Regions from separate parts of the Pseudomonas citronellolis genome, predicted to be linked through region 3. Evidence: riboswitches for the same ligand, from Rfam matches in the RefSeq annotation. Region 3 holds a riboswitch; each other region holds the start of a gene.
The links. A riboswitch is a leader RNA that binds a small molecule or an ion and turns the genes downstream of it on or off. The one in region 3 is predicted to bind cobalamin.
Positions count from the first base shown of each region.

Region 1: it holds a riboswitch for cobalamin, as region 3 does, so the genes downstream of both, cobG (precorrin-3B synthase) here and PcP3B5_RS25990 (TonB-dependent receptor domain-containing protein) in region 3, are expected to answer to the same signal.
Region 2: it holds a riboswitch for cobalamin, as region 3 does, so the genes downstream of both, cobO (cob(I)yrinic acid a,c-diamide adenosyltransferase) here and PcP3B5_RS25990 (TonB-dependent receptor domain-containing protein) in region 3, are expected to answer to the same signal.
Region 4: it holds a riboswitch for cobalamin, as region 3 does, so the genes downstream of both, PcP3B5_RS10355 (TonB-dependent receptor plug domain-containing protein) here and PcP3B5_RS25990 (TonB-dependent receptor domain-containing protein) in region 3, are expected to answer to the same signal.

Region 1 covers NZ_CP014158.1:871,486-876,946, forward strand. Annotated here, with positions in the region: gene cobJ (precorrin-3B C(17)-methyltransferase) at 1-461, opposite strand, end outside; gene PcP3B5_RS04015 (precorrin-2 C(20)-methyltransferase) at 461-1,204, opposite strand; gene PcP3B5_RS04020 (precorrin-8X methylmutase) at 1,201-1,827, opposite strand; gene cobG (precorrin-3B synthase) at 1,820-3,148, opposite strand; cobalamin riboswitch at 3,240-3,423, opposite strand; gene PcP3B5_RS04030 (bifunctional cobalt-precorrin-7 (C(5))-methyltransferase/cobalt-precorrin-6B (C(15))-methyltransferase) at 3,501-4,703, shown strand; gene PcP3B5_RS04035 (cobalt-precorrin-6A reductase) at 4,700-5,428, shown strand.
Region 2 covers NZ_CP014158.1:1,660,332-1,665,792, forward strand. Annotated here, with positions in the region: gene PcP3B5_RS07560 (FUSC family protein) at 1-1,579, shown strand, start outside; cobalamin riboswitch at 1,602-1,822, shown strand; gene cobO (cob(I)yrinic acid a,c-diamide adenosyltransferase) at 2,050-2,661, shown strand; gene PcP3B5_RS07570 (cobyrinic acid a,c-diamide synthase CobB) at 2,661-3,956, shown strand; gene bluB (5,6-dimethylbenzimidazole synthase) at 3,953-4,603, shown strand; gene cbiB (adenosylcobinamide-phosphate synthase CbiB) at 4,600-5,461, shown strand, end outside.
Region 3 covers NZ_CP014158.1:5,933,080-5,938,540, reverse strand. Annotated here, with positions in the region: gene tesB (acyl-CoA thioesterase II) at 1-325, shown strand, start outside; gene PcP3B5_RS25995 (HAD family hydrolase) at 322-921, shown strand; gene PcP3B5_RS25990 (TonB-dependent receptor domain-containing protein) at 1,690-3,555, opposite strand; cobalamin riboswitch at 3,642-3,841, opposite strand; gene eutS (ethanolamine utilization microcompartment protein EutS) at 4,152-4,487, shown strand; gene PcP3B5_RS25980 (EutP/PduV family microcompartment system protein) at 4,490-4,957, shown strand; gene eutQ (ethanolamine utilization acetate kinase EutQ) at 4,954-5,461, shown strand, end outside.
Region 4 covers NZ_CP014158.1:2,275,847-2,281,307, reverse strand. Annotated here, with positions in the region: gene PcP3B5_RS10365 (ABC transporter substrate-binding protein) at 1-393, opposite strand, end outside; gene PcP3B5_RS10360 ((2Fe-2S) ferredoxin domain-containing protein) at 390-1,097, opposite strand; gene PcP3B5_RS10355 (TonB-dependent receptor plug domain-containing protein) at 1,105-3,054, opposite strand; cobalamin riboswitch at 3,148-3,353, opposite strand; gene PcP3B5_RS10350 (LemA family protein) at 3,497-4,093, shown strand; gene PcP3B5_RS10345 (M48 family metallopeptidase) at 4,109-5,461, shown strand, end outside.

The DNA of each region.
Region 1 (5,461 bases), 1.9 Mb from region 3:
AAGCGCTTGCCCTGCTCGATGTCGGCCAGGGCGTAGCCTGGCGGCGGCTCCAGCAGGCAGGTGCCGAAGCGCAGCTCGCCGCTGGTGGTGATGGCCGGCGCCACGTCCAGCGCGGCGGCGATTTCCCGGGCCAGGCGGTTGACCCCGGCCAGGCCGCCCAGCAGCGGCACCACCGCGCTGCCGTCCTCGGCTACGGCCAGCACCGGTGGCTCCGCACCTTTTTCCTGCAGCGCCGGGGCCAGGCTGCGGATGACGATGCCGGCGGCGCACAGGGCGATGATCGGGGTGTCATTACGATAGAGCGCGCGCAGGGTGTCGCCGAAGTCCTGGTAGCTTTCCTCGGCGCCGTCGACGCGGCCCTGCAGGCCGTGGATGCGCGCCTGTGGATAAAGCGCCTGCAGGCGCCGGGCGGTGGCCAGGGCGCTGGCGCCGAGAATGACGATGGCGGGGGAGGCGTTCATCAACCGCGCCACCTCTGCCCGGGGATCACCACCATGGAGAAGTAGGGCGAGGCCATCGGGTCCACCTCGTCCAGCGGCACGATGCGCTGCTCGCGCATGGTTGCCCGTTCCACGTAGTGCGCGCCGCCGTCGCGGCCCAGTTCACGGAGCACGCGGCGGACCTTGTCGAAGTTGCGCCCGAGCTTCATCACCACCGCCGCGTCGGCGGCCGCCAGGCGCTGCTTCAGTTCGTCTTCCGGCAGCACGCCGGAGAGCACCGACAGGCTCTGGTTGCGGTACACCAGCGGCACGCCGAGCACCGCCGCGCTGCCCAGCATGGAGCACACGCCGGGCACCACTTCGGCCGGGTAGCGCTCGGCCAGGCGGTCGTGCAGGTACATGTAGGAGCCATAGAAGAACGGATCGCCCTCGCAGATCACCGCGACGTCGCGGCCGGCTTCCAGGTGGCCGGCGACCTGCTCGGCGGCGGTGTCGTAGAAGTCGCTGATGACGCCCTCGTAGGTCAGCGGCGGCTCCAGCTTCTCGGTGGTCACCGGGTACACCAGGGGCAGGCGCTGCTGGCTGTCGCCCAGGTGCTGCTCGATGATGCCGAAGGCGTTGCCGCCGTGGCCGGCGCGGTGCTTGGCCTTGGCCACGAAGTAGGCGACCACGGGCGCGGCTTGCAGCAGGCGCAGGGCCTTGAGGGTGATCAGCTCGGGGTCGCCGGGGCCGACGCCCAGGCCGAGCAGGCGGCCGGTCATCATTCCACCTCCGTGGCCAGGGCGTTCACCGCGGCGGCGGCCATGGCGCTGCCGCCGCGGCGGCCGCGGACGATGACGTAGGGCACGCCGCGGCTGTCGGCGGCGAGCAGGTCCTTGGATTCGGCGGCGCCGACGAAGCCCACCGGGAAGCCGAGGATCAGCGCCGGCTTCGGCGCGCCGGCGTCGAGCATTTCCAGCAGGTAGAACAGCGCGGTGGGGGCATTGCCGATCACCACCACGCTGCCTTCCAGGTGTTCGCGCCAGTGCTCCAGGGCTACCGCCGAGCGGGTGTTGCCCAGCTCGCGGGCCAGGGCCGGGACGTCCGCTTCGTTGAGCGTGCAGATCACCTCGTTGGCCGCCGGCAGGCGCGCGCGGGTGACGCCCTCGGCGACCATGCGCGCGTCGCAGAGGATCGGTGCGCCCGCCGCCAGGGCCGCGCGGCCGATGGCGCCGGCGCCGGGGGAGAAGCGCAGGTCCTGCACCACGTCGACCATGCCGCAGGCGTGGATCACCCGCACGGCGAGCTTTTCCAGGTCGGCGGGAATGGCCGAGAGGTCGGCCTCGGCGCGGATGGTGGCGAAGGACTGGCGGTAGATCGCCTGGCCGTCGCGGATGTAGTCAAGCATCGGGTAGGGCTCCGGGATCGCGCAGCCGGTCGGCCGCGGCGTCGAGGGTCAGGTCGCGCGCCAGCGGCTGGCCGAAGCCGGCGTGGCCGGGGGCGCGGCGGTAGAGGTCGTAGCGGCCGTCGGCGACGGCCAGCAGGGTCAGCGGCGCCACGTGGGCGGCGGCGCAGGAGCGCGGGCAGCCGCACAGGTGCACGCCGGCGGGCAGCGGCGCGCGCAGGCGTTCGGCCAGGCGCAGGGCGTCGGCCTTGGTGTCGGCCAGGCCGCGGGCGCAGCCGGCCGAGCCGCTGCAGGCCACCAGCCGGGACAGCGGCTGTGCGGCCGAGATGATCAGGCCCTGGCTGTCGAGTGCGGCGAGCACGGCGCTGGCGCGCGCAGCCGGCACGTTGGGCAGCAGCAGGCCCTGCCAGGGCGTCAGGCGCAGGCTGCCGTCGCCTTCGCGTTCGGCGAGATCGGCCAGTTCGCGCAGCAGCCCGCTGTGCAGGCGGCCGAGGACGAAGCCTGCGCCGACGCTGCACAGGCCGCCCTGGCGCTGCGGGCGGATGCCCAGGTGGGCGAAGGGCTCGACGGCGGCGCGGCGCCAGTCGGCCACGTCCTGTTGCAGCGGCAGATCGAGGCGCGCCAGCAGGTCTTGCGCGGGCACCTTCGCCAGCAACTGGCGCATGCGCGAGACGCCTTCTCCGGCCAGGTCGAGGAACAGGTTCAGCAGCGCCTCGACCAGGGCCGGCAGCTGTTCGCTGGCGACGGCGGCGAGCGCGGGTCTGTCCTGCGCGCGCAGCGGCGGGCAGCCGGCCAGGCCGAAGGCGAAGCGCCCGGCGTCCATGGCCGACAGCCAGATGTCGTGGGGGTGTTCGAGCATCGCCAGGGATTCGCCGCCATCCAGTTGCAGGGCGAACTTGGGCGACAGGCCGTGGAAGCGTGGCTCGTCCTGCAGCAGGTCGAGCAGCGTGGCGGCCAGCGGCGCGACATCCAGGGCCTGGGCCGGGTCGAGGCCGGCGGCGGGGCTGAGCAGCAGGTTGCGCACGTCGTCGGCGGCGGCCACCCGCGGGCCCAGCCCGGCCCGCAGCAGCTCGGCGGACAGCGCCGCGCCGGCGCCTTCGTGCACGCCGCGGATCTGCAGGTTGGCGCGGTTGGTCGCCTCCAGCACGCCGTCGGCATGGCGTTCGGCGGCGCGGGCGATGGCCCTGGCGCCGCTGGCGTCGAGGCGCCCGCCGGGCAGCTTGATGCGGCAGATGCCGCCATCGCCGGAAGCGACCACGCGCAGCAGCCCCGGGCAGGGCGACGGGCGGATTTCGACAGGGGGAACAGGCGGCAGATTCGGCACAGGGTCACCATGGCTGGGTCGCGGTGACCTTGCGGATCGCCCCTGATTGGGAGGATCTACAACATCGATACACCCCGCTCGATGCTTGCACACGCGACTGGTCCCGTCGGCAGGTCTCCTGGCTGGCAGGTCTTTGCCCGACGCGGCCTTCCCGGTTTCCCAGTGGCCAATGACGCGTGGACTCGCTGCTTACAGTTGCGGGGGCAGCCGCGCTTGGATGGCTCCTGCGCGTTCCCTCTTCGGCCCTGATGGGCACCGACGAAGGCTGTATTATGCCCGCTTTGCCCGACCCCTTGAAAACCCTGCCCGTCGAAACGCCGGCGGCGCAGTGTCGCAACGCAGAGGAACCCCCATGACGCCCTGGCTGACCATCGTCGGCATCGGCGAGGACGGCTATGCCGGCCTCGGCAAGACCGCCCGCCGCGCCCTGCTGGCGGCCAGCGATGTGTTCGGCGGCGAGCGCCAGCTGGCCCTGCTGCCGCCGTGCATCGGCGCGCAGCGCAGGCGCTGGCCGAGCCCCTTCGACATGGCGCCGTTGCTGGCGCGGCGCGGCACCCCCACCTGCGTGCTGGCCAGCGGCGACCCGCTGTTCTTCGGCGTGGGCGCGAGCCTCGCGCGGCAACTGCCGGCGGCGGAAATGCGCGTGCTGCCGGCGCCGTCCTCGGTGAGCCTGGCGGCGGCGCGGCTGGGCTGGGCGCTGCAGGACGTGGAGCTGCTGTCGCTGGTGGGCCGCCCGCTGGCGGCGCTGAACGCGCGCCTGCATCCGGGGCGCCGCCTGCTGGTGCTGTGCGCCGATGGCCGCAGCCCCGCAGCGGTGGCCGCGCTGTTGCGTGAACGCGGCTTCGCGCCGAGCCGGCTGAGCGTGCTGGAACACCTGGGCGGCGAGCGCGAGCGGCGCATCGACGGCCTGGCTGCCGACTGGTCGCTGGACGAGGCCGCTGCGCTCAACGTTCTGGCCATCGACTGCGTGGCCGGCGCCGATGCCCGGCGCCTGGCGCTGACCCCCGGCCTGCCCGACGACGCCTACCGCCACGACGGCCAGCTGACCAAGCGCGACGTGCGCGCGGTGACCCTCGCGCGCCTGGCCCCGGAGCCGGGCGAACTGCTCTGGGACGTCGGCGCCGGCTGCGGCTCCATCGGCATCGAGTGGATGCGCGCGCACCCCAGTTGCCGGGCCTTCGCCATCGAGGCCGAGGAAAGCCGTCTCGGGCACATCGCCCACAACCGCGACGCCCTCGGCGTGCCCAGCCTGCAACTGGTGGCCGGGCGCGCACCGGAAGCCCTGGAGGGCCTGGAGGCGCCGGACGCCATCTTCATCGGCGGCGGCGTCACCGTGCCGGGCGTGCTGGAGTATTGCTGGGATTGCCTCAAGCCCGGCGGCCGGCTGCTGGCCAACGCGGTGACCCTGCAGAGCGAGGCGGCCCTGGTCGGCTGGCGCGAACGCCACGGCGGCGAGCTGGTGCGCCTGCAGGTGGCCCAGGCGCAGCCCCTGGGCGGTTTCGACACTTGGCGCGCGGCCCTGCCGATCACCCTGCTGGCGGTGCGCAAGCCGTGAACGGCAAACGCATCCTGCTGCTGGGCGGCATCGGCGAGGCCCTGGCCATCGCCCGCCGCCTCGGTCCCGGTCACCTGTACAGCCTGGCCGGCCTGGGCAAGGTGCCGGACGACCTGGCCTGCCAGGTGCGTGTCGGCGGCTATGGTGGGGCAGAGGGCCTGGCGGATTTCATCGCCGGGCAGGGCTACGATCTGCTGCTCGACGCCACCCATCCCTATGCCGCGCAGATCAGCCGCAACGCCGCCCGCGCCGCGCAGCTGGCCGGCGTGTCCTGCTGGGCCCTACGCCGCCCCGGCTGGCAGCCCGGGCCCGGTGACGACTGGCGCGAGGTAGCAGGCTGGGCGCAGCTGATCGCCGCCCTGGCGCCGTTCCGCCGGCCGCTGTTCACCCTGGGGCGCGAGCCGCTGGAGCACCTCGGCGAAATTCCCGAACATCAGTTCTGGACCGTGCGCTGTTTGCAGAGCCTGCCCGGAACCGAACGCGCCGAGGTGCTGGGCGCGCGCGGGCCCTTCAGCCTGGAGGGCGAGCGCGAGCTGTTCGCGCGCCTGGGCACCGACGTGCTGGTGAGCAAGAACAGCGGCAGCCAGGCCACCGAGCCGAAGCTGCAGGTGGCGCGCGAGCGGGGCGTGCCGGTGCTGATCCTGGCGCGGCCGGAATTGCCCGAGGTGGATCGGCGGTTCGACAGCGTCGAGGCGTTGTGGATGGCGTTGGAGCCGCTTCTGTAGGGCCGGGTTCGCGAGCAAGAACTAGGCGTCCCC
Region 2 (5,461 bases), 2.7 Mb from region 3:
GGAGATCGGCCTGGGCATCCTCTGCGCATCGCTGGTGAGCATCGTGCTCTGGCCGCGGCGCGTGCAGCAGCAACTGGCGGAGCAGGGCAGGGGCGCCTGGGAAACCGGCCTGCAGGCGGCCGCTGCCGAACTGACCGGCGCCGACGAGCGCGGCCCGCTGATCCGCGCCATGGGCCGCATCGTGGCGGTGGACGCGCAGCGCGAACACGCCTGGTTCGAGGGCGAGAGCGGCCGGCGCCGGGCCCAGGCGCTGCGGGTGCTGAACGCCGACCTGCTGGGCCTGCTGCGTGCGGCGCGCAAGGTGGCGCGGGAATGGCGGCTGCTGGACCAGGCCGCGGCGGCCGCGCTGGAGCCCTGGCGGCGCGAGGTCATGGTGCTGCTGGAGAAGGCTGAGTACCGCGCCTTCGAGGACTGCCGCGAACGCCTCGGCGCCGCCGCGCGGGAACGCGACAACGCCCAGCAACGCCTGTGCCTGGAATGCCTGGCGCGCACCCTGGAGATGGCCGGCGAGGCCCAGCGCAGCATGCAGGCGCTGGTCTACGGCGAGGCGCCGCGCAACGCGCCGGGGGTGATCGTCTGGCACCGCGACATCGAACGCGGTCTGCTCTACGGCCTGCGCAGCGCCCTGGCGTTCCTCTGCGTGTCGGCCTTCTGGCTGGCCACGGCCTGGCCCAGCGGCCTGGGCGCGGTGTCCATCACCGGCGTGGTGCTGAGCCTGTTCGCCAGCCGCGACAACCCGGCCGGCGCCGGGCTGAACTTCCTGCGCGGCATCGTCCTGTCGGTACCTTTTGCCGGCGTCGCAGGCCTGGTGATACTGCCGTTGTGCGATGGCTTCCCGGCGTTGGCGCTGGTGCTGGGCGTGCCGCTGTTCATCGCCGCGCTGTGCATGACGCGGCCGCCGATCGCCGCCATCGCCTCGTCCTTCTGCATCTTCTATGTGAAGAACATCGGGCCGAGCAACGCGATGAGCTACGACCTCGGCCACTTCCTCAATTCGGCGCTGGCCACCGTGATCGGCGTGGCCTTCGCCGTGCTGGTGTTCAACCTGGTGCGCCTGGCGCCCGGGCAGCGCCATTACCGCCGCGTGCTGGCGGCCATCCTCGCCGACCTCGCGCGGCTCACCCGCGGTCCGTTGCCGCCGCTGGAGGTCTGGTTCGACGGCCGCAGCGCCGACCGCCTGCTGCGCCTGGCGCAGTTCTACAAGAACCTGCCGGCCGAGCGCCGCGCGCGCTGGCGCGGCGGCCTGCTGGCGCTGGACCTGGGCGACGAGCTGCTGTTCCTGCGCGCGCGCCTGACCGCTGCCCGCGGCCCCGTGCGCCGGGCCCGCGACGCCTACCTGCTGTGTTTGCACGACCTGCTGCTCGCCGGCGGCCCGCGCGCCGGCCGCGAGCAGGCCCTGCAGGCGGCCAGCGTGGCGCTGTTCAAGGCCCTGGAAAACGACCACCGGCTGCCGGCCGAGGACCGCGAACTGGCTCGCGCCACCCTGGTCCAGCTGCAGTTCATCTGGCTGCGCTGGTGCCGCCAGGACCCGGCCGCCGCGCCCGCGCAGCAGGCGCGACCCATCGCCGCCTCCGATTGACCGGCCACCCCGCCTGCCTCTAAGCTGCGCGCCTGCTACAGGTGCCCTCGGCCATGGCCGAAGGTGAAACAGGGAAGCCGGTGCAACCGAGCCAATTCGGTCATTCCGGCGCTGCCCCCGCAACGGTAGGCGAGTCACGCGGACGCAACAGCCACTGTGCCAACGGCATGGGAAGGCGCAGCCGCAGAGGTCCGGTGACCTTCACTCGCGAGCCCGGAGACCGGCCCGTAGCGACGACGACGCGCAGGAAGCCGTCGGGCGCTGCCCAGGCCGCGCTCCGATCGCCCCGCGTCATCCCGGTTTACTAGCCGCGCGGGTGAGAGCGGTGGAGCGATCAGGCAGATGAGCATTCTCCTTCCAGCCACGGCCCCGCGCCGCGCGGCTACTTTCCGTCGTCCCTCCCGCACGCCCCTTCAGCCCCGGTGCCTTGGCATCGCGAGCACGGCCGCCTTCGGCCAGGAGACCCAACGATGAGCGAATCCCCGGAAAAGGACGAGCGCCACCGCGCGCGCATGCAGCGCAAGAAGGACGTGATCGACGAGAAGATCGCCCAGGCCCGGGACGAGCGCGGCGTGCTGCTGGTGCTCACCGGCAACGGCAAGGGCAAGAGCAGCTCGGCCTTCGGCATGCTCGCCCGCGCCCTCGGCCACGGCATGCAGGCCGGCGTGGTGCAGTTCATCAAGGGCGCCGCGAGCACCGGCGAGGAAGCCTTCTTCCGCCGCTTCCCCGAGCAGGTGCGCTACCACGTGATGGGCGAGGGCTTCACCTGGGAGACCCAGGACCGCCGGCGCGACATCGAGAAAGCCCGGCAGGCCTGGGACGTGGCCCGCGAGCTGCTGGCCGACCCGGCCGTCGGCCTGGTGCTGCTGGACGAGCTGAACATCGCCCTCAAGCACGGCTACCTGGAGCTGGACGCCGTGCTGGCCGACATCGCCGCGCGCCCGGCGCACCAGCATGTGGTGGTCACCGGCCGCGCCGCCCAGCAGGGCATGATCGACGCCGCCGACACCGTCACCGAGATGGGCCTGGTCAAGCACGCCTTCAAGGCCGGCATCAAGGCGCAGAAAGGAGTGGAGTTCTGATGCCCCAGGCGCGCCAGTGCCCGGCGCTGCTGATCGCCGCTCCCGCCTCGGGGCAGGGCAAGACTACCGTCACCGCCGCCCTGGCCCGCCTGCACGCGCGCCAGGGGCGCCGGGTGCGGGTGTTCAAGGTCGGCCCGGACTTCCTCGACCCGATGATCCTCGCCCGCGCCAGCGGCGCGCCCGTGCACCAGCTCGACCTGTGGATGGTCGGCGAGGCGCAGAGCCGCCGGCTGCTCTGGGAAGCGGCAGGGGAGGCCGAGCTGATTCTCATCGAAGGGGTGATGGGCCTGTTCGACGGCACGCCCTCGGCGGCCGACCTGGCGCGCACCTTCGATGTGCCGGTGCTCGGCGTGATCAACGGCCAGGCCATGGCGCAGACCTTCGGCGCCCTGGCCGTGGGCCTGGCCACCTACCAGCCGGGCCTGCCGTTCTCCGGCGTGCTCGGCAACCGCGTCGGCAGCCAGCGTCACAGCGACCTGCTGCGCGACAGCCTGCCGGAGTGGATCCGCTGGTACGGCGCGTTGCCGCGCAGCGCCGACCTGGAGCTGCCCAGCCGCCACCTGGGCCTGGTGCAGGCCGAGGAACTGGCCGACCTGGACGCGCGCCTGGACGCCGCCGCCGACGCCCTGGCCGCCAGCAGCGCGGTGGACCTGCCGCCGCCGGTGAGCTTCGCGGCGCCCACCGAGCACGAACTGCAAGCGTCCCTGGCCGGCGTGCGCATCGGCGTGGCGCGGGATGCCGCCTTCGCCTTCCTCTACCAGGCCAACCTCGACCTGCTGCGCGAGCTGGGCGCCGAGCTGAAGTTCTTCTCGCCGCTCACCGACGAATACTTGCCGGAGGTGGATAGCCTCTATCTACCCGGCGGCTATCCGGAACTGCACCTGGCGCAGCTGGAGAACAACCGCGCCATGGCCGAGGCCATCCGCGCCCACCATGCCGCCGGCAAGCCGCTGCTGGCCGAGTGCGGCGGCATGCTCTACCTGCTCGATGGCCTGACCGACGCCGAGGGCCGCAGCGGTCGGCTGCTCGGCCTGCTGCCCGGCCGCGCCACCCTGCAGAAGCGCCTTGCCGCCCTGGCCCTGCAGGAGGTGGAACTGCCGGAAGGCCCGCTGCGCGGCCACACCTTCCACCATTCGCTGCTGGACAGCCAACTGGAGCCGGCCCTGCGCGGCACCTGCCCGAACGCCAAGCCGGTGGCCGAGGCGGTGTTCCGCCTGGGCCGCCTGACCGCGTCCTATATCCACTTCTACCTGCCGTCGAACCCGGCGGCCGCCGCCGCGATCTTCCGCCCATGAACGAGCACGCCTACAGCCCCGAGGAACGCGCGGCCATCTACCGCGCCATCGCCGAGCGCCGCGACATGCGCCACTTCAGCGGCGGCGAGGTGGCCCCGGCGCTGCTGGCGCGGCTGCTGGAAGCGGCGCACCAGGCCCCCAGCGTCGGCCTGATGCAGCCCTGGCGCTTCATCCGCATCACCCGCCCGGCACTGCGCGAGGCCATCCACGGCCTGGTGGAGGCGGAGCGGGTGAAGACCGCCGAGGCCCTGGGCGAGCGCTCTGAGGAATTCATGCGGCTGAAGGTCGAGGGCATCCGCGACTGCGCCGAGCTGCTGGTGGCGGCCCTGGCGGACGGCCGCGAGGCCCACGTCTTCGGCCGCCGCACCCTGCCGCAGATGGACCTGGCCTCGCTGGCCTGCGCCATCCAGAACCTCTGGCTGGCGGCCCGCGCCGAAGGCCTGGGGCTGGGCTGGGTGTCGCTGTTCGATCCCGCCGCCCTGGGCGAACTGCTCAGCCTGCCGGCGGGCAGCGAGGCGGTGGCGGTGCTCTGCCTGGGCCCGGTGGCGGAGTTCTACCCGGCGCCCATGTTGGCCCTGGAAGGCTGGCGCCAGCCGCGCCCGCTGAACGAACTGCTTTACGAAAATCACTGGGGAGAACGCCCATGAGTCTGGCCCTGCTGAGCGTTGCCGGCGTGGCCCTGGACGGCCTGCTGGGCGAGCCGAAGCGCTGGCACCCGCTGGTGGCCTTCGGCCGCCTGGCTGACCGCCTGGAGCGCCGCTTCAATCGCGCCCGAGTGCCATTGTCGACGGTTAGCACGGATAGCCCCCTCTCCCTTCAGGGGGGGCCGCCTTCCGGAGAGGGCCGGGGAGAGGGCGCTCTTCTTCCAACCTCCCCAACCTCCGATAACCACACCCCCGGCCTAGGCTGGCGCAGCCACGGCGTCACCGCCTGGGCCCTGGCCGTGCTGCCGCTGACCTTCCTCACCTGGCTGCTGACCCTGGTCCCGCACCTCGGCTGGCTGGTCTCCGCCATCGCCCTCTACGCCGCCATCGGCCTGCGCAGCCTGGGCGAGCACGCCGAACCCGTGGCCCTGGCCCTGCGCGACGGCGACCTGCCCGAGGCGCGCAAGCGTGTGGGCTACATGGTCAGCCGCGAGACCGCCGAACTGGACGACAGCGCGGTGGCCAAGGCCGCCACCGAATCGGTGCTGGAGAACGGCAGCGACGCGGTGTTCGCCGCGCTCTTCTGGTTCGCCGTGGCCGGCGCGCCGGGCGTGGTGCTGTACCGCCTGAGCAACACCCTGGACGCCATGTGGGGCTACCGCAACCCGCGCTTCGAACGCTTCGGCTGGGCCGCGGCGAAGATCGACGACGCCCTCAACTACATCCCCGCGCGCCTGGTCGCGCTGACCTACGCGCTGCTCGGCAACACCCGCCTGGCCCTGCGCAGCTGGCGCCGCCAGGCGCCGCAATGGGACAGCCCCAACGCCGGCCCGGTGATGGCCGCCGGCGCCGGTGCGCTCG
Region 3 (5,461 bases):
GCGCGCCGACGGCAAGCTGCCGGACGTGCCGGCGCTGCACAAGTACATTCTCGCCTACGCCTCGGACTTCGGCTTCCTCACCACCTCGCTGCTGCCCCACGGCCGCTCGGTGTGGCAGAAGGACATGCAAGTGGCCACCATCGACCACTCCGTGTGGTTCCACCGCGACCTGCGCGCGGACGAGTGGCTGCTGTACGCCATCGACAGCCCCTGGGCCGGCAACGGCCGTGGCTTCGTGCGCGGCAGCATCTTCAACCGCGACGGCCAACTGGTGGCCTCGTCGACCCAGGAAGGCCTGATCCGCCGCCGCGAGGACTGGGCATGAAACCGGGCCTGATCCGTCACTGGGTGTTCGACATGGACGGCACCCTGACCCTGGCGGTGCACGACTTCCCGGCGATCAAGCGGGCCCTGGGCATTCCCCAGGAAGACGACATCCTCACCCACCTGGCGGCGCTGCCCGCGGCCGAGGCGGCGGCCAAGCACGCCTGGCTGCTGGAGCACGAACGCGAGCTGGCGCTGGCCTCCACCGCCGCGCCCGGCGCGGTGGACCTGGTGCGCGCGCTGCACGAGGCCGGCTACCGCCTCGGCATCCTCACCCGCAACGCCCACGAGCTGGCGCTGGTGACCCTGCAGGCCATCGGCCTGGGCGACTGCTTCGCCACTGGCGACATCCTCGGCCGCGGCGAAGCCCGGCCCAAGCCCAACCCCGACGGCCTGCTGCACCTGGCCGAGCGCTGGGGCGTGCAGCCCAGGGAGATGCTGATGGTCGGCGACTACCGCTTCGATCTGGAATGCGGCCGCGCGGCGGGCAGCTACACGGCGCTGGTCAACCTGGCGGAAAACCCCTGGCCGGAACTGAGCGACTGGCACGCCGTGGATTGCGCAGCCCTGGGACGCCTGGCCGGGGTGTTGGCGTAGGGCGAATAACGCTCCGCGTTATCCGCCGTTTAACGGCGATCCCCGGCGGCGCCGAGGTTGGCCTGGGCGCCGTCCGCCTTGCCGGCGGAATCGCGGATGAATCCGCTCCTACATTGGAATGGCGCCGGTGGTTCCGGCTATCGCGGACAAGGTCCGCTCGAAGTGCGGAGAAACGCCGTCGTAGGATGGGTCGAGCGAAGCGATACCCATCACCACGGCAGCATGGGTTTCGCAGGCTCAACCCATCCTACGAAGCGCGCCTCGGCGCAAGTTGTCCCAACGGGGACATGCCGTGCAGCATGGCGAATGCGTAGGGCGAATAACGCTCCGCGTTATCCGCCGTTTAACGGCGATCCCCGGCGGCGCCAAGGTTGGCCTGGGCGCCTCCGCCCTGCCGGCGGAATCGCGGATGAATCCGCTCCTACGGGTGAGAATGCCATGCCTCACGGCAACCTGTAGGAGCGGGCCCTGCCCGCGAAATCGCGCGCAGGGCGCGCTCCTACATTGGAATGGCGTGGGTGGGGTTGCGTAGGATTCATCCGCGAAACGCGCCGGTGGTTCCGGCTATCGTGGACCAGGTCCGTTCGAAGTGCGGAGAAACGCCGTCGTAGGATGGGTTGAGCGAAGCGATACCCATCACCACGGCAGCATGGGTTTCGCAGGCTCAACCCATCCTACGAAGAGCGCCTCGGCGCGGTCAGCAAGACAGTTGCCCCTACTGGGCCGTGACGAGGTGCTCTTCGTAGGAGCGGGCCCTGCCCGCGATGGCTACAACTCCGGCGTCCAGGTCAGCGCCAGCAGCGCGGTGCGGCCGGCTTCCTTGTAGTGCAGGGTTTCGCTGGGGAAGCCCATGGGATCGGTCGGGCGCTGGTAGCTGGCGCGGGCGTAGTCGCGGTCCAGCAGGTTCTGCAGCTTCAGGTCCCAGCGCAGGGTTTCGCTGAACTGCCAACTGCCGCGCACATCGAGCACGCCGTAGCCGCCCAGGCGGTCCTGGTTGGCCGCGTCGGCGTAGCTGTTGCTCAGCGCGCGCCAGGTGCCGCCGACGCCGAAGGCGCCGAACTGGCGGTCCAGGTCCAGGCTCAGGGTGCGCCGGGCGCGGCGCGGCAGGGTGTGGCCGGTGTCGCGGTCGCGCGGGTCGAGGATGCTCAGGCCGAGGTTGGCCTGCCAGCCGAGGACCTCACGGGCCAGGCTGGCCTCGAAGCCGTCGATGCGCGCCTTGGCGATGTTCTGCGGCATGTTGCTGGCGCTGTCCCAGGCGATCAGGTCGTCCACCTCGGTACGGTACAGCGCGGCCTCCAGGTGCGTGCCGGCGAAGTCGCCGCGCCATTGCAGCTCGTAGGTCTTCGAGGTCTCGGCCTTCAGGTCCGGGTTGCTGGCGCCGGGGTAGTAGAGGTCGCTGAAGGTCGGCGCGCGGAAGCCCTCGCCGTAGCTGGCGACCCAGCTCTGGCTGGCGCCCACCGGCAGGGTGAAGGCGGCGTTCCAGCTGTTCTGCGAGCCGTAGCGCTCGTTGTCGTCGTGGCGCAGGCCCAGCTCGGTGGAGAAGGCCTCGCCCTTGAAGCTGTGCTGGGCGAAGAAGGCGTGGTTGGTGCGGCTGTCCTCGGCGAAGGCGGTGCTGCCCTCGACCTTGTCCTCGTACCAGTCCGCGCCCAGGGCTAGTTGGTTGCGGGTATCCAGCTGCAGGCGGTTGAGCCAGCTGGCCGAATGCCGGGTGGTTTCCAGGGTGCCGTTGTTCCATACCTCGGCGGCGCCGACGGCCTTGTTGCGGTCGAAGCTGCGGCCCAGCTCCACGCGGCTGTTCCACATCGAGGTCAGTTGGCCTTCGAGGTAGCCGCTGTAGCTGCTGACGCGGAACTCGTCGTGGGGCTCGGCGGGGGCGTAGCTGTAGGCGTCGTCGTATTCGCTGTCGCCGCGCTGGTCGTTGAGGCTGAAGCCGGCCTTCCAGTCGTCGTTCAGGCGGTGGTCCAGGTTCAGGTGCACGGCCTTGTTGCGCTGGCCGTCGTGGTCGCTGTCGGCGCCGACGTTGTCGCGGGTGTAGTCGTAGCCGCGGCTCTCGTCGAGGCTGGCGCCGAGGTCGAAGCGGGTGCGCTCGTCGCCGCCGGCGAGCGAGGCGCTGCGCTGGAAGGTGCCGTTGCTGCCGGCGGCCAGGCGCACTTGCGGGTGCAGGCCGGCTTCGCCGCGGCGGGTGAAGATCTGGATCACCCCGCCGATGGCGTCGGCGCCGTACAGCGCCGAGCGCGGGCCGCGGGTCACTTCCACGCGCTCGATGTTGTCGATGCTCAGGTAGTCCAGGCGGGCGATGCCGCTGCTGGCCGAGGCGATGCGCTGGCCGTCCACCAGCACCAGGGTCTGGCCGGGGTTGGTGCCGCGCAGGAAGTAGCTGGTCAGGCCGCCGGCGTTGCTCAGCTGCACGCCGGGCACGCGCTGCAGCAGCTCGGGCACGCTGCGCGCCTGCAGGCGCTCGATATCGTCGTGGGTGAAGACGGTGTTGGCCGCGGTGGCCTGGCCGCGGGGTTCGGCCTGGCGCGCCGAGGTGATGACCATCGACGGCAGTTGGTAAGCCTGTTCGGCATCGTCGCCGGCGAAGGCCGCCGCGGGCAGCACGGCGACGGCCAGGGCAAGACGGGAAAGTTTCATCGCTGGGGTTCCTCAAAAGTGGACTTTCGAGGAGGGCTGGCAAGGGCGGGAGTGGCCGCGCTTGAAGGTGCGGCCCTCCGCAACACCTGTCATGCGTGTCGAGGGCGGTCTCCGGGCTGCCGACTCGCACGCTCCCGGCCTTCCCATGCGTGGCGCACAGTGGCGGATTGGAGCGCGGCAGGCACGGGGCCTGCGGTCGGTTACCGTTGCGGGGGCAGCGCAGGCCTTTCACCTGCTTCCCGTTACCTCGAACGAAAACGTGCGCACCTTACGAACAACGCGGCGGCCGGGCAAGTCGGGCCGATGCGGAACCTGTCCGTCAGACGTCCCTTTCCTCTGCGGTCCGTCACGTCCATGGCGGCGCCCCGCCTGCGCCCGGGCGCTTCCCGGCGGCTGCGACAAAGTCACTCAGCACGCTGCGAACCGCGGCCGGAAAGCTCCGGCCAGCAGCCGCCAATGCGGCGCCGCGCGGGCGTTCCAGCCGGTTTTTGTAGGAGTTTTCTGGTCTTTCGGGGCGGCGGAAAACTTTGCCGGATTTTGATAGGGCCGCCGTCCGGGCACTTGTTAGCTTCCTAAGCAGTAGAGGAGGGGAGCACGTGTCCAAAGAGCGCATCATCCAGGAATTCGTCCCGGGCAAGCAGGTGACCCTGGCGCACCTGATCGCGCATCCCCAGGAGGAGCTGTCGAGCAAGATCGGCGTCCCTGGGGCGCAGGCCATCGGCATCATGACCCTCACCCCGGGCGAGACCGCGATGATTGCCGGCGACTTCGCCACCAAGGCCGCCGACGTGCGCATCGGCTTCCTCGACCGCTTCAGCGGCGCGCTGGTGCTGCACGGCAGCGTCGGCGCGGTGGAGGAGGCGCTGGCGCAGACCTGCGCCGCCCTCGGCCGGCTGCTGGACTACAGCGTCTGCCCGGTGACCAGGAGCTGACCATGGACGCGCCGCGTTATGCCCTGATCGGTGGCGTTGGAGCCGGCAAGACCACCCTGTTCAATGCCCTGTGCGGCAACCCCGAAGCGGCGCGCAAGACCCAGGCGCTGGACTACGGCCCCGGCGGCGCGCTGGACACCCCCGGCGAGTTCGTCAGCCACCCGCGCCTGTACCGCGCGCTGATCACCAGCACCGACGACGTCGACACCCTGGTCTACGTGCACCCCGCCGATGCGACGGAGTGCCGGCTGCCGCCCGGGCTGCTGGACATCCACGCCGGCAAGCGGCTGATCGGGGTGATCAGCAAGTGCGACCTGCCCGGCGTCGACCTGCCCGCCATCGAGCGCCTGCTGCGCGCCCACGGCATCGACGGCGCGATCGTCCACACCGCCAGCGACGACCCCGCCAGCATCGAGCGCCTGCGCGCGCTGTTGAACGCACGGAATCCGATCGAGGACCTGTTGAGATGAAGAAGCTGATTACCGCCAACGACATCCGTGAAGCCATCGCCGCCGGGCAGAGTTCCCTGGCCGTGGAGCTGCCGCGCTGCATCGTCACCCCCGAGGCGCGTACGGTCGCCGAGCAGGCTGGCCTGGCGCTGGTCGAGCGGGTGGCCGGCGAGCCGGCGGCGGCCGCGAGTGAACCGGCCGCGGCCGGGCCGAGCGAGGACGAGTTGACGCGGATTCGCGCCGAGGTGCTGGCGCGGCTGCCCGCCGAAGTGGATGCGCAACTGGTCGACCAACTGGTGCGCAAGGCCGCGCAACAGGGCGGCGCCAGCGTGGCCCGGGCGGCCTTCGAGGCGCGCACCGGCGCCGGCGGGATCAAGCTGGTGAAGGGCGGCAGCGTGCGCTTCGGCCGCCTGGAAGGCGTGCCGGGCGAATACCAGATCGGCATCACCGACGTGGTCGGCGCCGAGGACGGCAGCAGCATGGGCGCCGGCTTCATGCAGTGGGAAAACGCCTTCTTCCCCTGGA
Region 4 (5,461 bases), 3.3 Mb from region 3:
ACAGGCCGCCTCCAGCAGGTAGCTGGCGATCCCGGCGGCGGCCAGTTCGGCGCGCCCGCGCCCGGGGTCGAAGGCCGTGGCGAAGCCACCCACCACCAGGTCCGGGCGCAACGCGTAGAGAAGTTCGGTGGACGGATAGCGCGCCGACACCACGGGCACGCCGCGGTAGCGGTCGCCCTGCAACTGCGGCCCCGGGTCGTCCAGATAGGCCACACCCGCCAGCCGCGCCCCGGCGCCCAGTTCCAGCAGCAGGTCGGCGGCGTGCTGGTTGAGCGCGAGGATGCGCTCGGGCGCCTTGGCCAGGTGCCAGGTCTCACCGCAGTTGCGGTAGTCCTCGGCGGCCAGGGCCGACGCCGCCACCAACAGCCCCAGCAGCAGGGCGAAGCCTTTCATGGCGCGCCCTCGATCAGCAGTTCGGCCACCGGCTCGCCGCCCGCCAGGTGCTGCTCCACCACCCGCAGCACCTGGGCCTCGTCATGCACGCCGTACCAGCAACGATCCGGGTAGACCGTCAGCAGCGGCCCGCGGTTGCAGGGGAACTGGCAACCGGTGCGGGTCAGCAGCACGCCTTCGGCGGTTTCGATCAGCTCGCGCCGGGCCAGTTCGCGGCGCAGCGCCTTCCACAAGGGCAAAGCGCCGCGGCGCACGCAGCGCGGGCCGGTGCAGAGGAACACCTGGCGCTTGTGCGGCGGCGGCGCCGACCAGTCCGGTTGTTCCGGCACCGGGCCGACGGTGCGGCATTCCAGCTGCTGGCGGCCGTCGTCGATGGCTGCACCGACCAGCCGGGCGTCCAGGCCACGGCGGCCGAGGGCCGAGGCGGTCATCCGCGGGCACGGCGCCTGGGGGAAGTCGCCGGCCAGTTGCGCCACCTCGCCGCGCAGCCAGTCGAGGTAGGCGCCGTCGCTGGCCGGTTCCATATCCACCAGCAACAGCGCCCTGCCCGCTTGCAGCTGCGCGCGGATGGCCGGCCACAGGGCGTCGAAGCCGTCGCTGGTATCGACCAGCGTCACGGCGCGGTGGGTTGCCGCCAGCTCGGCGCGCAAGGCCTCGCCCTGGGCGCCCGCGAGGGGGCCTACAATCAGCAGCGCCTGGTCCATGGCCACCTCAGAAGCTGAAGGTGTAGCGCAGCTCGGCGGTGCGCGGGCGGCCCAGGTTGTCCACCTGGCGGATGCCGTTGGTGGTGCGGCTGGTGGCGTAGTCGCGGTCCAGCAGGTTCTCCAGCAGCAGGCTCAGGCGGTGGCGGCGGGCGCCGTCCAGGTAGCGGTAGGCATCACCGTCGAGCACCCTGTAGTGGCCGTAGTCGTCGCCCTGGGGGCTGACGATGGAGCCGACGTAGCGCAGCGCCATACCGAAGCCCCACGGGCCCTGGTCGTAGCCCAGGCGGGTGCGGGCGAAGAAGTGCGGGATGTTGTTCACGGTCACGCCCTCGCGGGTGTCCACCAGGTTGCGGGTGGCGTCGGCGTCCAGCTGCCAGTGCTCGCCCAGCCGCCACTGGCCGTTGGCCTCGATGCCGCGCACCTCGATCTCGCCGTCGCCGTTCACCCACTGGTCGCCGGCCAGGGTGATGAGGTCCTTTATCTCGCGGCGGAAGATGGTGACGCTGCCGCTCCAGGGCTGGCCGAACAGCGCGCCGCTGTAGTCCAGGCCCAGCTCGGCGTTGCGGCTGCGCTCAGGCTTGAGGTCGCGGTTGCCGATCTCGCTGCCCGGCTCGTTGACGAACAGCTGCTCGGCGTTGGGCAGCTTGAAGGCGGTGCCCAGCTGGCCGCGCAGCTTGAGCTGGTCGCTGAGGTCGTAGAGCGAGGTGAGCATCCACACGGTGGCGCCCTCGCCGCCGCTCATTTCCTCGCGGCGCACGCCCAGGCTGGGGTGCCAGTTCGGCAGCAGGTCCAGCTGCGGGCGCAACTGCGCGTACAGGGCGTGGGACTCGGCCTTGTCGTTGTCGATGATCAGCACGTCGTCCTGGCCCTTGTACCACTGGTTGTCGCTGCCGAAGACCAGCTCGTGGCCGCCGGCCAGGCGCGCCTTGCCCTCCAGCTGCGCGCCCCAGTCGGTAAAGCCCCAGTAGTCGTTGTGGTTGAGCGTGCGGGTGCCGCCGCCGGCGAGGTTGTAGATGCGCGTGTAGCGGGTGTCCCAGTCGTTCAGGTGGGCCTTGGCGAACCAGCTGAAGTCGTCGTTCAGGCGCTGCTCGAAGGTCGCCGTGGCGATCTGCTGGATGCGGTCGTTGCTGGTGTGGTGGTTGTCCGCCGGACGGGCGAAGTCCAGGTCGGCGTCGGCGTACTGGTAGAACAGCTCCAGGCGCGAGCTGTCGCCGAAAGCCTGGATGGCCTTGGCGCCGAACACGTTGACGTCGTAGGAGCGGCGCTTGTCGCTGACGGTGGCGGTCATGTCCTGTTCGCGGAACGGCTTGTAGCCGTCGGAGCGGTTGTGGCTGACGTAGGCCAGCAGGCCGAGGTCGCCCAGGCCGTTCTCCAGCACCTTCTCCACCCGCGCATCGCCATTGCGCCCGCGGAAGCTGTCCAGGCCCAGGTTGACCTCGCCGGAAGCCTCGCGGCTGCGCGCGCTGCGGGTGACGATGTTGATCACCCCGGACACCGCCTGGGTACCGAACAGCAGGCCCTGGCCGCCCTTGAGCACCTCGATGCGCTCCACCGCGGTGATCGGCAGGGTGTCCAGGTAGAGGCCGCCGTACAGGCGGTTGTTCAGGCGCACGCCGTCGAGCAGGATCAGGGTGTCGTCGTTGCGCCCGCCCAGCAGCGAGTAGGTGCCGTAGTCGAAGGGGCCGTTCTTCGGCGCCACGAACAGGCCGGGCACGTACATCTGCAGCACGCGGGTGATGTCGGCGCTAGGGCCGGCGCGCTCGATCTGCTCGCGCTCGATGACTTCGAGCTTGCTGCCGTAGCGGGCCATCTCGGCGACGGTGGTGGACTCCACCGAAGGGGCGCTGACGATTTCATCGCGCAGGCCCAGGGGCTCGGCGTTCAGGCAGGGGCTCAGGCACAGGCCGGCGAGCCAGGGGGCAAGCCGAAGTGCGGATTCGGAAGAAGGGAAGTGCAAGGTGATCGCCTCGAAACGGGAATTTCGCAGGCGGCGCAGCGAGTTCCGGCGCGAGCGCGTCCGGAATCCGGCTCACGCCCGCCCACCGCGGGTTTGCCAACAACGCTCCAGGCCGGTCTCCGGGCTTGCGAGGGTTCTGGAGCATCCGCCTTCCCATGCCTGAGCACAGTGGCCTCGTGGATGCCCCGCTCGCTTACCGTTGCGGGGGCAGCGCCGGACTGATCGCCAAGGGCGACGCACCGGCTTCCCGTTTCACCTCATGCACGGCGGCATGAGACACCTGGAACGGCCCGCATCTGACCATCGGTGCGGCGGGGCGTCAAGGGCAGCCCTTTACAGCATGCTTCCGCTTCCGGGCACAGCCCGTGATGCCTTTCCTTCCGCCGTGGAAGCTTTCCGCTATCATCGGCGGACCTTTCCCGACGCTCGAAAAGGACCTCCCATGTCGGTTTCCTCCCTGGTCACCCTGCTCGTCCTCGCCGTGCTGTTCTTCGGCGTCATCGCCATCTACAACCGCCTGGTGAACCTGCGCGCCCGCTACCGCAACGCCTTCGCGCAGATCGAGGTGCAGCTCAAGCGGCGCTACGACCTGATCCCCAACCTGGTGGAAACCGCCAAGGCCTACCTCAAGCACGAGCGGGAAACCCTGGAGGCGGTGATCGCCGCGCGCAATGCCGCGGTGGCCGGGCTCAAGGCCGCCGCCAGCCAGCCCGGCGCCGCCGCCGGCCTGGCCCAGTTGGCCAACGCCGAGGGCGCCCTGGGCGGCGCGCTGGGGCGGCTCAACGTGACCATGGAGGCCTACCCGGACCTCAAGGCCTCGCAGAACCTGCAGCAGCTCACCGAGGAGCTGTCGAGCACCGAGAACAAGGTGGCCTTCGCCCGCCAGGCCTACAACGACGCGGTGATGGAATACAACGCCTACCGCCAGTCGTTCCCCGCCGTGGTGCTGGCGGCGAATTTCGGCCACAAGGCCGAGGTCGCGCAGCTGGAGTTCGCCGACAGCCAGCAGATCCAGGACGCGCCCAAGGTCGCCTTCTGACGGGCGGCCCGCGCGATGAACTTCTTCCAGCACCAGGACCGCGCCCGCCGCCAGACCGGCCGGCTGATCCTGCTCCTGGCCGCGGCGGTGGCCTGCCTGGTGACGCTCACCAGCCTGGTCCTGGGCTGGCTCTGGCGCCACATCGGCGAGCCCGCCAGCCACTGGACCTCGCCGCAGCGCCTGCCCGACTTCGAACTCTACCTGTGGGTGGCGCTGGTGGTGGTCGGCGTGGTGATCGTCGGCGCCTGGTACAAGCACCGCCAGCTGCGCCTGGGCGGCCGCGCCGTGGCCGAGCGCCTGGGCGGCCGGCTGATCAACCTGGACGCCCGCGACGCCGATGAACGCCGGGTGCTCAACGTGGTCGAGGAAATGGCCATCGCCTCGGGCACCCCGGTGCCGCCGGTGTACCTGCTGGAGGACAGCGGCATCAACGCCTTCGCCGCCGGCCTGACGCCGCGCGACGCGGTCATCGGCGTCACCCGCGGGACCATCGCCCTGCTCAGCCGCGACGAGCTGCAGGGGGTGATCGCCCACGAGTTCAGCCACATCCACCACGGCGACATGCGCCTGAACACCCGCCTGGTGGCGCTGCTGCACGGCATCCTGCTGCTGGGCCTGATCGGCCAGACCATGGTCCGCGGCCTGTGGGACAGCCACCGCGCCGACGACGTGGCGCGCATCCGCATGCAGCGCAGCAACGCCGGCAACGACAGCGGCTCCGGCTCGGCCCTGGGCTTCATCGCGCTGGCCTTCGTCGCCGGCCTGTGCCTGTGGGGGCTGGGCTCGGTCGGGACCTTCTTCGGCAGCCTGATCAAGGCCGCGGTGAACCGCCAGCGCGAATATCTCGCCGACGCCTCCGCCGTGCAGTTTACCCGCAACCCGGCCAGCATCGCCGGGGCGCTGAAGAAGGTCGGCGGCTACGGCTCGCTGCTCGGCGCCCTGCACCGCGCCGAGTTCAGCCACCTGTACTTCAGCGACGGCCTGGCCAACCACTGGTTCGGCCTGGCCACCCACCCGCCGCTGGAGGAGCGCATCCGCCGCATCGAGCCGGGCTGGGACGGCCTCTACTCGAAGCTGGAACCGCGCCTGGACACCCCGCTGGTGGACCGCGAGACCTGGAACGCCGCCCTACGCGGCTACCCCTCGGGCGCGGCGCTGGCCGCGGTCGAGGCCATCGGCGAGCCGGCCGGGGCGCACCTGGCGGAAGCGCGGCACACCCTGCAACGGCTGGATGAAAGCCTGCGGGCGGCGGCGCACAAGGTCGATGGCGCGCAGGCCTTGGTCTACGGCCTGTTGCTGGACGCCGAAGCGCTGGCCCGCGCCCAGCAACTGCAGCTGCTCAAGCCGCGCCTGGAGCTGGGCATGGCC